One region of the Chitinophaga lutea genome, then DNA from elsewhere that is predicted to be linked to it. Evidence: riboswitches for the same ligand, from Rfam matches in the RefSeq annotation. Region 1 holds a riboswitch; each other region holds the start of a gene.

Region 1 (4,246 bases):
GGTATTGGTGCACATGGTGTGCATCCCCATCACCGGTACTTCCGTAAACCCGGCCAGAAGTTTCGGTCCGGCGCTGTTTGCCGGCGGCAAAGCGCTGCAGCAGCTGTGGCTGTTTATTGTCGCCCCGCTCGTGGGAGGCATCGCCGCGGCCATTGTGTGGCGGGTACTGGAGAAAAAACCGTAATTCCATCGCTAAGGCTCCATGTACCAGGGTGTTAACCTGGTGCAGGGGCTGCGCCATCCAATTTCAAATAAAAGAGGGAAATGACGCCCTCAAACCCGCCACCAGCCAAACAATCAGAAAAACGGCCCACGCCAGGCGGGTGTTTGCACGGTGTTCAACGAACCTTCAACGAAGGACCAACGAACCTCCAACGAAGGATCAACTTTCCGGTGATCCTTCGTTGATCACCCAGGGAAGCTTCGTTGAAGCTTCGTTCAAACAGGCCCAATCAGGGCTTCCACCCCTTAAAAAAGGGCATATGGCAAAACCTGATGAGGCTGGGACCAATTATAAAAAAGGCTGGCCAGTGTAAAACCGGCCAGCCTTTTTATCAACAGGTGAAGCATTTACACCACCACATTTTCATTGAACAACACCCTGGCCTCCCTGGCGGCGGCCACCATGTTCTCCAGGGCCGCTTTCGTTTCCGGCCATTTCCTCGTTTTCAAACCACAATCCGGGTTCACCCAAAGATTCCGCACCGGCAGCAGTTGTGCCGCCCTGCGGAGCAATGCCGTCATTTCTTCCACACCGGGCACACGCGGGGAGTGAATGTCGTACACACCGGGCCCGATTTCATTGGGGTACCGGAATCCGGCAAAGGCTTCCAGCAGCTCCATCTGCGAACGGGAGGTTTCGATCGTGATCACATCCGCGTCCATGGCTGCGATGTGCTCGATGATATCGTTGAACTCACTGTAACACATATGTGTATGGATCTGTGTCTCGTCTTTCACCCCGCAGGCCGCCACGCGGAAGGCGCGTACGGCCCAGTGCAGGTAGGCTTCGCGATCCGCCCTGCGCAAGGGCAGGCCTTCGCGGATGGCCGGCTCGTCGATCTGGATGATGCCGATACCGGCACGTTCCAGCGCCTGCACTTCGTCGCGGATGGCGAGTGCTATCTGGTAAGTAGTTTCGGAACGGGGCTGATCGTCCCGTACAAACGACCATTGTAAAATGGTTACGGGACCGGTGAGCATCGCCTTCATGGGCAACTCCGTCTGCGCCTGCGCGAACTGCGTCCAGCGAACGGTCATATCGCGCGGCCGGCTTACATCGCCGTAAATAACCGGCGGTTTCACGCAGCGGCTGCCATAACTCTGCACCCAACCGTTCTGCGTAAACACAAAACCGTCCAGCATCTCGCCGAAATACTCCACCATGTCGTTCCGCTCAAACTCTCCGTGCACCAGCACATCCAGGCCTACTTCCTCCTGCCAGCGGATAGCCGACAAGGTTACCTCCTCGATGGCCGCATCGTATTGTTCGGCCGTGATAGCCCCTTTCCGGAACTGCGCGCGCAGCTGGCGCACCTCATCGGTTTGCGGGAACGAGCCGATGGTAGTGGTGGGCAGCAGCGGCAGGCGCAGCTTTTCGGTTTGCACCCGCTGCCTTTCCGGGAAAGCGCTCAGCCTGGCGGCGTCCGCATCCGTAATGGCCTGCGTGCGCTGCTTTACAGCGGGCACGTGAATCCTGGCCGATGTGCGGCGGCCGGCAATGGCCACGCTGTTGGCTTCCAGCAGGGCGGTATTCCCCGCAACAATCGCATCGAGCTCATACACTTCATGCAACTTCTGTTTGGCAAACGCCATCCACGAGCGCATTTCGGGGTCAAGGGCGGTTTCGAGCGACAAATCAGCGGGGGAATGCAGCAGCGAACAACCCGGTGCGATCATCACCCGGTCCTCCCCCAGCACCGCCACTGCTTTCCGTATATGCGACAACGATCGTTCGTAGTCGTTCTTCCAGATATTCCTTCCGTCTACCACGCCTAGAGACAGCGACGTTTTGGGCGGCATGGCTGCCAGTACGGCTTCGAGTTGATGAGGGGCGCGCGTCAGGTCGAGGTGGAGGCAGCATACCGGCAGGTTCACGGCCAGCTGTATATTATCGCGCAACCCTTCGAAATAGGTGGCGATCATCAGTTTCAGGCCTTTGCACTTGCGGGCGATTTCCGCGTAGGCGTTCCGGAAAGCCGCGGCTTCCGCCTCGCTGAGGTCCATCGCCAGGAAGGGCTCGTCGAGCTGCACCCATACGGCGCCGGCTTCCTGCAGCTTCTGCAACACCTCGATGTACACGGGCAGCAGTTTTTCCAGCAGCGATATCCGGTGAAAACCGCGTTCCTTTTCCTTGCCCAGCAGCAAATACGACACAGGGCCGATCAGCACCGGCTTGGGAATGGTGCCGGTGGTATGCCTGGCCGCGTCGAAAGCATTGAATACCTTGTTGGAAATGATGCGGAACTGCTGGTTGGCGGTGAATTCGGGAACGATGTAATGATAGTTCGTGTCAAACCACTTGGTCATCTCCATGGCGGTGATATCGAGCCCATGCTGCTGGTATCCCCTGGCCATGGCAAAATAAAGGTCGATCTCCGCGTTGCCCGGGACGTCCGTTACCACGGGGGCATAACGGTCCGGTACGGCGCCCAGCAAAAGGCTCATGTCGAGCACATGATCGTAAAAACTGAAATCGTTGCAGGGGATGAGGTCCATCCCAGCCTGTTGTTGCAATTGCCAGTGCTCCTCCTGAAGGCGCTTGGCGGTTACAAATAATTCACTGCGGCCGATGCGGCCCTGCCAGTACTGTTCGCAGGCTTTTTTAAGCTGGCGTGCGGCTCCCATCCTGGGGTAGCCAAGGTTGTGTTTAAGCATACGCATAAAACTTTTTAGTGAAACATTAATGTGCATTAATGTCCCTTACAGTTTCCGGTACGCTTTCAGGAATTGGGTAGAAGGTGAGGAATGATGAGACACGACGGGGCATGCCCATCCGTTCCCGACTACTGCTTCATTTCGCGAAAGCATTTGTCTTACACAGTGGGCAAGTATCCTGGCTCGTAACATTACTGCCGTTCTTCTCGTATTGTTCAGGTCAATACAATGAACATCGATGGCAGTAACACGTTGGTTACTTACAGTTGCGCGACAGCCCGTGATTTACACACGGTTCCTTATTAAAGACGGCTTTCACCGCCTACCGCACTGTGGAAAGAAAAGAAATAAGTAAAGAACTCAGGGGCAAATATAATAAGTTCCGTATAAAACAAGAGGCCGGTTTATCACCGGCCTCTCAGGGTTTTGCTACATCGCCTTAATTTCATCCATCAGTTTCTGTGCCAGTCCCTGTATCTTTGACGTTTCCTTCAGGGCCAGCTGGTATGTTTTTTCAGCGGCCTTCAGGGCCTCTTCCTTATATCCCATTTCCTGGCAGGCTTTCGCGTAGGTGCTTTGATTGCTGTATTCCCCGGGGGCAATTTCCGCTGCGCGCTTCGCCATTTTATAGGCCTGCTCCAGTACCTGCCTGTTTTTACCAGCCATATAGCTGCATCTGCGGGCCACGAAACTAAGTCCCATGTCGTCATTTTTCATGGCACCTTCCAGGGCTTCGTTGGTCAGTTTCACAAAGTCCTTCACATTGCCGCTGGTGAGGTAGTATTCCGCTTCCATCTGGAAAGCTTTCTTCTGCAATTCCTGCTCCGGCGATTGTTTCCAGGGGGCCAGCCGTGTAAAGAAAGCTACCGAGTCCTTTTTACGGATGAGGCCATAGAGCGCGGAGGAGATGAGCCTTTCATGCATCTTCTTCACCGGTTCTTCCCCGAATTTCTTTGCATACGCTTCGCGGTGCCGGATAAAATAAGCGCCCAAACGGTCGGTTTCGCTCCAGGTAAACTGCTGGATCGTTTTCCACCCGGTCGCTGTCAGCAGGTCTGTATCCTTCAGCTGCGCAATCAGCAACTGGCCTACGGAATCCGCCTTTTGCCGGTTAAAGTGCTGCAGCGCGATGGCGTATTCCAGCATCACTTCATTGCTGCGGTTACCGTCGTTGAATTTCTTTTCCAGCGCGGTAAATGAACGTTTGGGGTCGAGTGCTTTGCGGGCTTCCTCCATAAACGCATCGGCTTCCATACGGGAAGTAGCCTTGTGCACTATTTCGCCTTTGCCGTTCAGGAACAGGTAGGTGGGATACACCTTAACGCCATAGCGCTTGTTCAGGGCAGGGCCTTCGCCCTTTTCCATGTCC
Region 2 (4,246 bases), on a different contig from region 1:
TGGCATCCTTCGGCGCTGGTGGTGACGTACACCTGCCCGTCCATGCCCGTGGTAGGGCCCAGGTTGATGGTGCCTTCGAATTTCCGCTGCCAGGCAAAGGCGATGTTCCTGGCGCCTTTCACCGGTGAGTAATCCGAGTTGTGGCCGTCTGCATGCGCCGCCGGCCAGCCGGGGCCGTATGCGGGGTCGCCGCTCCCGCCGTCTCCGCATCCCATCAGCCGCATGGAGGCCATCACGATGCAGGGCATGGCATAAAACAAAAATTTGTTCGTTCTCATAACTGTTCATTCGGGTTTAAACTTTTCAACGTATCACTATCCGGCGCCTTACGACCACCTTGGGCGCCACCACCGGCCCGGGTGCTATAACGACGCGCGGGGCCACGGTTATACGAACGGGAGGAGCCGCTACGATTACCCTGGGAACCGGCGGCCTTACCACCACCCACTGGGCTTTGACTGTTCCTGTGAAACTGCCTGACAGGAAGATCAGGGAGATGAATACTTTTTGCATGAGCATTTTCTTTTTAAGACGTTCCGGGAGGAAAGAAAGCAGGGCTCCGCAGATGAAAGGGACATTTTCGGGGATGAAGCGCCACGGCTACCGGCGGCTTCAACCGGGGCACGGTCGGTTCATGGGTCGGATTGTCCGTTTCATCCCGGCCATACCATACCTTACCGGTCTTTTCGATATTTTTGTGACATGACGCGATTTTATCCGCTTAAAGGCGCCGTGATCGCCGTTTTCATCGCCCTGCTGGGGCAGGTGCTGCGGGCGCACCGGGAAGAGATGTTATCTTCCTGGTCCACTTTCCCGGCTTCTTTCGCCAATGCTTTCTTCAGCTGGTTATGGATACAGTATATCATTCAACGGAACCGGCCGGCCGGCTACGGATGGAAAGCCCTGGTGTCGGTAACCGGTTGTATCGTCATCTCGATAGCGCTCTTTTACCTGTTGCGCGACGTGGCGGAGGTCAGGAACCGTATAGAAGCGCTGCAAATGGGCATGCGGGCCGTTTACGGCGTACTGGCCGCCAGGGGGTTGGTGGTGGGCGGTTTTTTATACTTCATCGCTTTCCTGCTACAGATGGCTGCCGTGAGCCAGCAGCCCAAACTGGAAAATGAACGCCTGAAGCAGGAGAACCTCCAGGCGCGGCTGAGCCTTTTGCAGGAGCAGATCAGTCCACACTTCCTGTTCAATTCCCTCGGCACCTTGCGCAGTATGGTGGAGGAACCGGCGGCCAGGGAGTTCATCCAGCGGCTCTCTGAAGTGTACCGTTACCTGCTGGGCAGCCGTATGGCCGACCTGGTGGAGCTGCGGGTAGAGCTGGATTTCATCGGGGCCTACCTCCATATACTCCGGGAACGTTTTGAAGACGCCCTGGTGGCGGACATCCGGATCCCCCCGCAGTATCACCACAAAAAAATTCCGCCTGCCACCCTGCAACTGCTGATCGAGAACGCCGTGAAGCACAACGTAGCCACCGCCGAAACGCCCCTGCGAATCAGCATACATGCGGAAGCACCCGACCGGCTGGTGGTCAGCAATTCCCTGCAACGGAAAACCGCGGCCGGTGAAAACACGGGCACCGGCACCGGCCTGAGCAATATCCGTGAACGATACAGGATACTCGCCGGCCGCGACATCAACATAACCGAACAGTCCCGTGAATTTTCAGTAAGCGTTTTTTTATTAGATGGCAAACCATGAACATCCTGATCATTGAAGACGAAGCCAAAACGGCCAGAGAGCTGAAGGCCATGGCGCAGCGCCTGCATAAAGGCTTGCAGGTCACCGACATCCTGCCTACCGTAAAAGCCGCCGTAGCGTGGTTCCAAAACCATCCGCCGCCGGACCTCGTGCTTTCCGATATCCAGCTGGCAGACGGGCTTTGTTTCGAGATCTTCCGGAGCGTGACGGTTACATGTCCGGTCATTTTCTGCACCGCATTCGACCAATACGCCATACAGGCCTTCGAGGCGAATGGTATCGATTATCTGCTGAAACCGGTAGACGAAAGCCGGCTGGCCGGCAGCCTCCGCAAATACGAGCAACTGAAACAGGTCCTGGGCGGCCAGGGCGCGACCGCGAATGACCGCCTCTCTGCGCTGATGGCCCAACTGCAACCCCATTATAAAGGCAGCCTGCTCGTGTTCAGGAATGACAAGATCATCCCCGTAAAAACAGCAGACATGGCCTTCATCCATTCCGCCGGCGGCACGGTAACCGTATACACACGCGACCTGCAGACCTACCTCCTGAAGGAAACGCTGGACGAGCTGGAGCCGCAGCTCGACCCGCAACTGTTCTTCAGAGCCAACCGCCAGTTCATCATTCACCGTGATGCGCTGGTAATGGCCGAGCATTTTTTCAACAGGCGGCTGGTGGTGAAGCTGGATGTAGGCACTCCCGAGCGCATCGTGGTAAGCAAAACAAAGGCCCCGGCGTTACTGGCCTGGATGGAAGGGAAACCATTACACTGAAGGAAGGCGCCCGCCATGAGGAGCATTACTATTCAAGCCCGTTTCTACAAAGTTCCCTTCCCCGCATCCCCACCGGGTTGTTAATCGCCGGAATACCAAATAAAGAACACCGCAAACCCGAAACTCTTTATTACATTTGCACCCATAATTGGTTCCCAGCCTGTCAACGCGGGCCGGGATTAAAAGGGAAACCGGTGTAAATCCGGTGCTATCCCCGTAGCTGTAAGTTTCATCAAGCTGTTCATTCTCCACACCACTGTCCTCTCAAACCGGACGGGAAGGTCATGAACAAGGAAACGAGCCAGAAGACCTGCCGGTTATCGTCAACAACATCAACGAGCTTTCGGGTGAAAGGCCGGGGTGAAACCGTCTTACTGCAGGAGACATTTCATTTCTGTTTCGTATTCATTTTTTTTCCGAAGGCTCATAGTTCGTCAATTCAAAAACTATGAGCATGACAAAAAGGTTACTCACGTTATCGGCCCTGCTGGCGGCAATGCACGCGCAGGCGCAGGATTCAACCGCAACAAGAGCGCTGGATGAAGTAGTGGTCACCGCTACGAAGTATCCCAAAAAAACATCGGAAACGGGCAAGGTGATCTCCGTGATCACCCGCGAGCAGCTCGACCGGAGCGGCGGCAAAGACCTCTCCCAGCTATTGAATGAACAAACCGGCTTGTCTGTCAGCGGCGCCAACAGCAATCCCGGGAAAGACAAATCGATCTTCCTCCGTGGTGCAAAATCGGATTATACGCTCATCATGATAGATGGCGCTCCTGTTTATGATGCTTCCGGCTCCAGCAGCAACTTTGATTTCAGGCTGATGCCCGTGGAAAACATCGAACGCATAGAAATCCTGAAAGGCAGCCAGTCTACCCTCTATGGCTCCGACGCCGTGGCCGGTGTGATCAACATCATTACCCGGCAGGGCGACAGCAGGAAAATCATCGCCCCCTTCGCCTCCGCCGCCTATGGCAGCTACAACACGAGGAAACTCAACGCGGGCCTCAACGGCAGCGCCGATTTCTTCAATTATAACGTAGGCTTTACCCATTACAAAACAGACGGCTTCAGCGAATCCACCGACAAAAACAACACCGGCAAGTTCGATAAAGACGGCTATGAGCAAAACGCCTTCATGGCCAACCTTGGCTTCAGGGTTAAAAACGTCGCGAAAATAACGCCCTTCCTGCGTTACACGAAATACAACGGCCGGCTGGATGCGGATGCTTTCACCGACGACAAGGACTACACCTACAATTTATCCAACCTGCAGACGGGTGTCCGCAATGAACTGACGCTGGGCAAAGTGAAGCTGAACCTCCTGTACAACTTTACGGCCACCAAAAGGAATTACCTCAACGACTCCCTGATCAGGGAATCCGCCTTTGACGGCTATAGCAAAGGGTTCTATGAAGGGAAGGAACATTTCCTGGATGCGTATGTACATGTGCCTGTTCTGCCGGCGCTGTCCTTTACCGGTGGTATCGATTACCGCAGCGGGTTAACGGATGTAAAAACTTCCGGCGTATATAAATACGAGATGGGCGGCGTGGTGTACAGCGGCGAATATGCGGGCGCCATCCACTCCGATTCGGCCAAACAGAACCAGACCGGCGTATACGGCGCGTTCACGTATGCCGCCAAAGGGCTGAACATTGAAGCAGGCGGGCGGTTCAACCATCACTCCGTATATGGCAACAACGGCGTGTTCAACATCAATCCGTCTTACCTGATCAACCGGCAGTTCAAGGTATTCGCCA
Region 3 (4,246 bases), 1.0 Mb from region 1:
CATAAAACCGGCGGCATATTGTTTGTAAATCGTCTGCATCAGGATAACGTCGCTCACAAACAGCGCTGCGAGCGGGAATACGTAGCTCTTCCACTTATCCGCAAAATAGGCGCCGCCAAACAGCGCCATGGCGCCCAGCGGAGAGAAGTTGGAAAAAGGTGTAAGGTGCCCCGCCGCCGTTACGCGCAACACGCCCGCCACCACGATGAAAAGCAGCAATACGAAAAAGCGGGGTTGTAAGTTTTTAACAGACATACCAATGATTTAAAACGTTAAAGTTGAAATGCGATACCGGCCTGCATGGTGAAGCCCTGCACCGAATATCCGTAAATTTCCCAGTATTTCCTGTTGTTGGTGATGTTGTTGGCATTCACGAACACGCGGCCGGCATTGTTGAAACGGAACTCCGCATACATGTCCCAGATGGTGTAAGCCTTGAGCGGATGCGGTACGCCGGAGAACGAGCCGGGCGCATAATAAATATCGTCGCGGTCGCCGGTGTGGCGGATATTGGTGCCCACATAAAATTTGGAGAAGCGGTAACCCACATTCAGGCTGCCGGTATGTGCGGGCCGGCGCGCGAGGTTGTTGTACGAGGTGTCTTTACCGGGAACGGATGCCTGCGTGGTCACTGCGCCGTCCACATACGTGTAGAACGCTTTGATTTCAAGGCCTTTCACGGGACGGGCGGTTACTTCCACTTCCACACCTTTATCGTTCTGTTTATTATAGTTCACGTATTTGTAGTTGATGTAGGAAATCACATCCTTGATGTCCCGTTTGAAACCGGTCACCCGCAGGTCGAGCTTGTCACCCAGCAGCGAGGTTTGCGCACCGGCCTCATAGCTGGTCGCTTTTTCGGGCTTCAGCAGCGGGTTGCCCCACCTGCTGTACAGGGAAGTCAATGTGGGCGCTTTGAACCCGGAAGCGATGCTGGCGAAAACTTTCACTTTGTCCGCGACCAGGTACGAGGGATTGAGGGTGTAGGTAAAGTGATTGCCGAACTGGGAATGCAGGGTGTAACGGCCACCTGCTTCAAAGCTGAAACCACGGAGGTTTTTGATGAACAGGGAGGCATACGGGCTGGTGTTGTACTGGCTGCCGATACCGAATGTGCGGGTGCCGGTCAGCGTGGTGTCCATCAGTTCCGTTTTGCGGTATTCCACCCCCACGAGCGCCTGCAGCCAGCTGTTGATGTCGTAGTGGCCGTACAGGTCGCCGAAGTAGGCGCGCCCGTCGAGGTCGGTGGTGCCCCAGGCCGATTCATCGTGCCGCGTCACTTTCTGGTACCCGAAATTCGCATACAATTTGCCTTTGCCGAGGTCGTACAGGCTGCGGATGCCGGTGTGCACCATGTTGGATTTGTTGTTGTTGGTCAGGTTGTCCTGGAACGACCCGCCGTCGTACGCGCTTTTATAATCCGAGAAAAGGATGTAAGGCGTGAAGCGGAGCTGTTCGGTAGCCTGGATGCCTACGTTGGCCATGAAGCTGTTCTGCTTGTACCCGTCGCGATCGAACTTCGGGTTGGCCACCGTGTCGAAAGGCGCAGCTTCGGAGATGCCGTCTGTTTCAAAATGCGTGAAGGCTATATTGTAGTCTACATTTTCGTGTTTGCCCTGCAGGCCGGCCGTACCTTTCAGGCTACGGTTGCTGCCCCAGGAGAGGTTACCGAAACCACCCACGGGTTTGTTGCCGCCTTTTTTGGTGATGATGTTGATGATGCCGGCGATGGCGTCGGCGCCGTAGAGGGTCGACTGTGTGCCGCGGAGTATTTCGATGCGTTCCACCGCGTCGATGGGCAGCAGGCGGAGGTCGATCGCGCCGCCGGTGAGGCCGGTGGCATCAGCTACCGGGATGCCGTCAAGCAGAATGGGGGTGTATTGCGAAGTGGCGCCCCGGAAGTAGAGCTCCTTGTTTTTACCGGGATTGGAACCGGCGCCGTTGATAACGATACCGGCCTGTTCGTTGAGCACATCGGTAACGGTGCGGCCCACATTCCTTTCGATTTGTTCACGGGTGATCACCGTCAGCACTTTACCGGTTTCACTTTGTTTTTTAGCGAACTTGGTGGCGGTCACCACTACCGTGTTGAGCTGGGAAACGCCTGCGGAATCCTGTTCCTGGGCGAAAGCCGGTGCGGCGGTCATGAGTGCGATGGCCAGCAACGGGAAGTTGGTTGTTTTCATGTAAATGAAAGGTTGACAGATTTTAGGCTTGCAGGGGGAAATTGAAAAGTATCACATGCGCGTCGGTGCACGACACCCTCCGCTTTTCACCCGAAAGCGCGGATTGAATAAAAGGCAGGCGGCAGGTCTTCTGGCTTTCCCGCTTTCCGGTGGTACCTTCCCATCCTGCCGTCAGACAGAACAGTGGTTGCAGATACCGGAAAACGTTCCCTTCAAATGCAGGGAGCGGGATTACAGCTACGGGGATAGCTCCGGATTTTCACCGGATTCCCTATTAATGCCCTGGAGGCGATGTTATCGCCCTGGACAACCGTTTACCGGGGGCAAACCTACGGATATTTTATCTAAATAATCGGTTATCTTGTAAGTATGAGCATTAAACCGAAGCTGGGTCCCTTCGACCTTACCATGATAGTGGTTGGACTGGTGATTGGAATGGGAATTTTCAGAACGCCCATCAGCGTTGCCCGCGAAACGGGGACGCCTGTTCTGTTTTACACGGTGTGGGTACTGGGTGGACTGGTCACCCTTTGCGGCGCGCTCACCTACGCCGAGATCGGTTCGCGCTTCCCCGTGGCCGGCGGTTTTTACAAAGTACTATCCTACGGCTTCCATCCCGCCTATTCCTTCATGATCAACTGGACGCTCGTGATTTCAAACGCCGCGTCCGTGGCGGCGGTATGCCTTGTAGGCGCGGAATACATCGGTCCCGTGCTGCTGCCGGAAACGCTGCAGCATGAAGGCGGGCGCAAGGGCATCGCCATCGGCGCGATCGTTCTGCTGTACATCATCAATATGCTCGGCATCCGCATGAGCGCCAGCTGGCAGAACGTGCTCACGGTGTTCAAGATCACGCTCGTGCTGATGCTGTGCCTGGCTGCATTTACCAATCATATTGCGCCCGCGCCGCTGCAGGCGGCGGCGCCCGTCACGCATGGCTGGGCCTACATCTTCGGTGCGGCGCTCGTGCCCGTGTTCTTTACTTACGGCGGTTACCAGCAAACCATCAACTTCGGCAGCGATGTGCGGGAGCCGTCGAAGAACATGCCGAAAGCCATCTTCCTCGGCATCACCATCATTTTGCTGCTGTACATCACCGTGAATTATTCCTACGTGAAAGTGATGGGCTTCGAGCAGCTGAAACAAACCGATGCGCTGGCGGCCCGCATGGCCGGCGTTTTCTTCGGCGAATACGGGTTCAAGATCACTTCCGTGCTGCTCTTCCTTTCCGTGCTGGGCTATGCCAATGTGAACCTGATGAGCAACCCGCGCATGTATTACGCGATGGCGGAAGACGGTGTGTTGCCCGCGGTATTCAAACGGGTGAACGGAAAAACGCAGGTGCAGGAAACGGCGCTCACCGTGTTCGTGGTGCTGATCGTGGGCATGCTGTATTTCCTGAGCAACTTCGATAACATCATCCGGTATGTGATGCTGTTCGACTCCATCGGCCTTGCTTCCGCAGCCGCTACCATCTTCATCCTGCGCAAAAAAACAAAACACCTCGACGGCACGGGCATTTACAAACTGAAGCTGTACCCGCTGGTGCCGGTGTTTTTTATTACGGTATACCTCTTCGTGACGGTGAACATCTTCATCAAAGACCCCGGCCAGGCTTTCAGCGGCATGTTCTGGTTCGTGGCGGGCCTTCCCATCTACTTTTTCATGAAACGGGCGGTGCGGCCGGTTGGTGGCGTAAAAGAGTAGTTTCGTCACACGATGCTGCTGTTACGGTGATTGTTGTGTACTTTGCGGGGAGTTTCTATGCATATGGATTTATCTTATATAATTAATGAGCTGGGTGAAGAACGGGACCTCTATTTCAATGCGATCGCGCCCCCGATTGTGCAAAGCAGCAATTTTGCTTTCGACACGGTAGCGGCGCTCCGGGAGCTGCTGCTCGACGAGTACAATGGTTTTCTTTATTCCCGGGGCAACAACCCCACGATAGACATCCTCCGCCAGAAGCTGGCCGCGCTCGACGGCGCGGAAGACGCACTGGTGTTCGGCAGCGGGGCTGCGGCCATTTTCACGACCGTGCTGTCCCAGCTGAAAAAAGG
Region 4 (4,246 bases), 2.2 Mb from region 1:
CGAGGAACTCGAACACGTCGGCATGCCAGGGCTCGAGGTAGATGGCGAATGCGCCTTTACGTTTGCCGCCGCCCTGGTCTACATAGCGGGCCGTGTCGTTAAACACGCGCAGCATGGGAATGATACCATTGGACGTACCATTGGTGCCGCTGATATAAGAACCGGTTGCGCGGATGTTGTGAATGCTCAGGCCGATGCCGCCGGCGCTCTGGGAGATCTTGGCGGTCTGTTTGAGGGTATCGTAAATGCCGTCGATGCTGTCGCCTTTCATGGTGAGCAGGAAGCAGCTGCTCATCTGCGGTTTGGGCGTGCCGGCGTTGAAGAGGGTGGGCGTGGCGTGTGTGAACCAGCGCTCGCTCATCAGGTTGTACGTTTTGATCGCGGAGTCGATATCTTCCTTGTGGATACCAACGGCCACACGCATGAACATATGCTGGGGGCGCTCGGCGATCTTGCCGTCGATTTTCAGCAGGTACGAACGCTCCAGCGTTTTGAAACCGAAGTAGTCAAAGGCGAAGTCGCGGTCGTAAATGATGGTGGAATCGAGGATGTCCGCATTCTCCCGGATAATGTCCCATACCTCGTCGCTCAGCAGGCCGGCGGGTTTGCCGGTTTTCGGGTCGATGTATTCGTACAGGATTTTCATCGTCTGGGAAAACGACTTGATGGTATTTTTATGCAGGTTGCTCACCGCGATGCGGGAAGCCAGCTGCGCATAGTCAGGATGCTTGGTGGTGAGGGACGCGGCGGTTTCCGCAGCCAGGTTGTCCAGCTCGGTGGTGGTTACGCCGTCGTATAAACCCTGGATCACTTTCTTCGCTACATCTATTGAATCTACATATTCAGGCGCCAGTCCGTAACACAGTTTCTCTACCCTTGCCGTGATCTTGTCAAATTTGACAGACTCTTTTCTTCCGTCTCTTTTTATAACGAACATAGTGTAATGAATTTAATGGGTGAAAAATTTATATGGAGTTGATTAGAAGTCTTCGTCGAGGCTGAACGTCTGGGTTTCTTTGGTGCCCATTACGCCCGCTTTCTGGTAATCGCCCACGCGTTTTTCGAAGAAGTTGGTTTTGCCCTGCAGGGAGATCATTTCCATGAAATCGAAGGGGTTGGTGCTGTTGAACATTTTTTTGCAGCCCAGTGCCACCAGCCAGCGGTCTGCCACGAACTCGATGTATTGTTTCATCAGGTCGGCGTTCATGCCGATCAGTGCGGCCGGCAGTGCGTCGGTGATGAATTCTTTTTCGATGGCCACGGCGTCGCCGATGATCTCATGCACTTCCTGTTCGCTGAGTTTGCCCTGCAGCATGGAGTAGAGGAGGCAGGCGAATTCGCAGTGCAGTCCTTCGTCGCGGCTGATCAGCTCGTTGGAGAAGGTAAGACCGGGCATCAGGCCGCGTTTTTTCAGCCAGAAGATGGAGCAGAAGCTGCCGCTGAAGAAAATGCCTTCCACGGCCGCAAAAGCTACCAGCCTTTGGGCGAAGCTGCCGTTCTCGATCCAGCGCAGCGCCCATTCCGCTTTTCTTTTCACGGCAGGCACGGTGTCGATGGCATGGAACAGCCGGTCTTTTTCAGCGGGGTCTTTTATGTACGTGTCGATCAGCAGCGCATAGGTTTCGGAGTGGATGTTTTCCATCATGATCTGGAAACCATAGAAACAGCGCGCTTCGGGTATCTGTACTTCGCTCATGAAGTTCACCGCCAGGTTCTCGTTCACGATCCCGTCGGACGCGGCGAAAAAGGCCAGTACATGCGAAATGAAGTGGCGCTCGCCGTCGTTGAGGCCGGCCCAGTCTTTCAGGTCGCTCGACAAATCAATCTCCTCCGCCGTCCAGAAACTGGCCTCGTGCCTTTTATACTGTTCCCAGATAGCGGGATAGTTAATCGGCAGCAGCACAAAGCGGTCTTTGTTGTCTTTCAATAAAATCTCATTCTCGTTACTCATACAAATATTTTTTTATATGGCTTTACTGTCCTGTTATTCACGGGAGGGGACGGCGGCATGATATCCTGGAAGTGATACTCTAAGGGTCAAAATCGCCATTACCTTGTTTCGCGAAGGTTTTGACAAAAACATTGCTTTGGCAGGTCTCCTGGCTTTCCCTTGCCGGGTGTGCCTTCCCGCCCCGTTTCCGGGACAGTGGCATGTAGGAGGTTTCCGGCATCTTCCGTTGGTAAACGGGTCAGGGGATCACAGTAGCGCGTCTGCTCGTGAGTTCCACACGATTCCCTATTAATTCACACGTTTTGTTTTCGATAGAAGCCAAAGCAACGAAGTCAAGAACTGATGCAAATGTAACGATCGGAGCAGCCAGGCAAACTCATAAGTTATCCCCCTATGTGGATAAAGAAAACAACAATTTTGCGAAGGTAGCAGGGGTGTACATTCCCGACTTTTACACATGGATATGCACGCCCCTGATATGAAATAAAGGTTAAATGTGTCGGGAAACTGGCACGCCTGCTTAAATCCGCGGCACCTTGTTGAGGAACTTCTTCCTGATCACCTCCTGCACGGGAATGCCTTCGATTTTGCTTTCCAGCCAGCTCACGATGTCGAGGTACAGGTAACTGCGCCGCTCGTACGGGTTTTTGGCGATCACTTCGAGCTTTTCCTTCAGATCCCTGAACGCCGTGCGCAGCGCCTTGGGGTTGGCGTACATGTTTTTGCGGAGGAACTTGAGGATCTCTTCCATCACCTGGCTAAGGTCTTTGTTCTTGGCGATGAAGTGGTACACGGATTTGATGAGGTATTCCACCAGGCTGTAGTTCTCCAGCTCGTAATGCGCGATCAGGTGGAGGATGCGCGCAAAACACTGGATGTCTGCTCGCAGGTTGCCGATGCGCAGGTGGATGATCTTGTTCAGGTAAACAATGGCGTTGTTATTGTCGCCGCTGCCGAAATACAGGCAGGCGATCTTGTAATAGAACACCAGCACCCGGTGCTGGTCCACTGTCAGCTGGTGCTCGGAGATTTTTTCCTCCACCTCGGCCACCAGCTTCAGCCCCTCGGTAAAAGTACCGTCGAGGAAGTGGCTGTTGATCTTGCTCGTGTACAGGTACACGAAGGCGGAGGTACGGGTGTTTTCGTTGAGGCTTTCTTCCTTTTCGATGATGAAACTCTCCATCACGCCCAGCACCTCGATGAACTTCTCGTGGTTCATGGTGTGGAAGTGCGCCGTAAGCAGGTTATGCAGGGCTTTGATATACAGGTCCACATCCGTGTCTTTCAGCACGGGGTATTCGGTGAACAGGTCCACCCACTTCTGGGTATACCGGTAATACATCACGAAGTCCTGGAGGATGTAATAATACCAGCAGTACGCCTGGTACAGGTAGATGCGCTCGTAAAAGCTCATGCTGCCCTGCCGTACGCCGGGCAGGTTGGTCTCGAAAAAGCTTTTCAGCATGTGGGAATCCTTCTCGTCCCGGGCATGGCCCAGCTTGAGGTACATGCCGTACATGCGCAGGGCCAGGGTGGAGAGTTTGCTCACATTGTTGAGCTGCTCGTTGATGATGCGGCTTTCGTCGCTCAGCTCCTCGGCCCGGTTATCGAGGCTGCGGGTGATGTGGCGGCTTTCGATCAGCTTTTCAAACTCCACGATCTCGAAATACAGCATCACTTCCTCCTGCTCGCGCGCACTGGTTTTGGCCTTGGCCAGGATTTTCAGGCTCTGGTTGTACAGCCCCTTGTTGTACAGCACACGGGCATAGTCCAGCTGCTCCCGCAGCTCGATCAGCGGATCCTTGGTTTTATACAGCAAACGCAGGGTGGTGAGGAGATGTTTGTACAGGTGGGCCTTTACATTGCTCAACTGCTGTTTTTTGATGTCGGGCACCTTCTTCAGAACCTGCTCCTCGTCGTACTCCTTCATTTTGTCCAAAGCCTGGAACAGCTGTATGAAAAGTACGTCCTCCTTGGTGTTATCCCGGTTAAAAGCCAGCTGGAAATTCCGTTTTTCTGCTTTTGTGAGCGTTTTTATCAGTATGAATAACGCATCGTTCTGCGTGTTGGACATCGTTGTTACAAAGTTGTAAATTCTTGATTTTCAATAAATTATTGGCTGCGTAAGACAGTTGCTAATCGTAATAATGACAAATTTAACGATCTGTGGTTTAAATGTGTCAATTAGATTTGAAGGTGTAAAGCGTCAGGAATTACAAATATACGGCATTCACGGCGAATGTATTTTGATATTGAATTAATAACATATGATATACATTTACATGCCTGAAACGG

The links. A riboswitch is a leader RNA that binds a small molecule or an ion and turns the genes downstream of it on or off. The one in region 1 is predicted to bind cobalamin.
Region 2: it holds a riboswitch for cobalamin, as region 1 does, so the genes downstream of both, EGT74_RS19170 (TonB-dependent receptor plug domain-containing protein) here and metE (5-methyltetrahydropteroyltriglutamate--homocysteine S-methyltransferase) in region 1, are expected to answer to the same signal.
Region 3: it holds a riboswitch for cobalamin, as region 1 does, so the genes downstream of both, EGT74_RS06200 (TonB-dependent receptor plug domain-containing protein) here and metE (5-methyltetrahydropteroyltriglutamate--homocysteine S-methyltransferase) in region 1, are expected to answer to the same signal.
Region 4: it holds a riboswitch for cobalamin, as region 1 does, so the genes downstream of both, EGT74_RS01595 (ribonucleoside-diphosphate reductase small subunit) here and metE (5-methyltetrahydropteroyltriglutamate--homocysteine S-methyltransferase) in region 1, are expected to answer to the same signal.

What each region holds. Positions count from the first base shown of each region.
Region 1 is NZ_RPDH01000001.1:2,612,687-2,616,932, reverse strand. It holds gene aqpZ (aquaporin Z) at 1-184, shown strand, start outside; gene metE (5-methyltetrahydropteroyltriglutamate--homocysteine S-methyltransferase) at 571-2,877, opposite strand; cobalamin riboswitch at 3,029-3,223, opposite strand; gene EGT74_RS10555 (thioredoxin family protein) at 3,307-4,246, opposite strand, start outside.
Region 2 is NZ_RPDH01000002.1:1,714,332-1,718,577, forward strand. It holds gene EGT74_RS19150 (outer membrane protein assembly factor BamB family protein) at 1-278, opposite strand, end outside; gene EGT74_RS19155 (hypothetical protein) at 304-513, opposite strand; gene EGT74_RS19160 (sensor histidine kinase) at 703-1,710, shown strand; gene EGT74_RS19165 (LytR/AlgR family response regulator transcription factor) at 1,707-2,483, shown strand; cobalamin riboswitch at 2,616-2,815, shown strand; gene EGT74_RS19170 (TonB-dependent receptor plug domain-containing protein) at 2,938-4,246, shown strand, end outside.
Region 3 is NZ_RPDH01000001.1:1,586,157-1,590,402, reverse strand. It holds gene EGT74_RS06205 (DUF6580 family putative transport protein) at 1-255, opposite strand, end outside; gene EGT74_RS06200 (TonB-dependent receptor plug domain-containing protein) at 273-2,186, opposite strand; cobalamin riboswitch at 2,290-2,516, opposite strand; gene EGT74_RS06195 (APC family permease) at 2,556-3,893, shown strand; gene EGT74_RS06190 (trans-sulfuration enzyme family protein) at 3,957-4,246, shown strand, end outside.
Region 4 is NZ_RPDH01000001.1:412,604-416,849, reverse strand. It holds gene EGT74_RS01600 (ribonucleoside-diphosphate reductase subunit alpha) at 1-937, opposite strand, end outside; gene EGT74_RS01595 (ribonucleoside-diphosphate reductase small subunit) at 980-1,951, opposite strand; cobalamin riboswitch at 2,073-2,289, opposite strand; gene EGT74_RS01590 (hypothetical protein) at 2,472-4,025, opposite strand.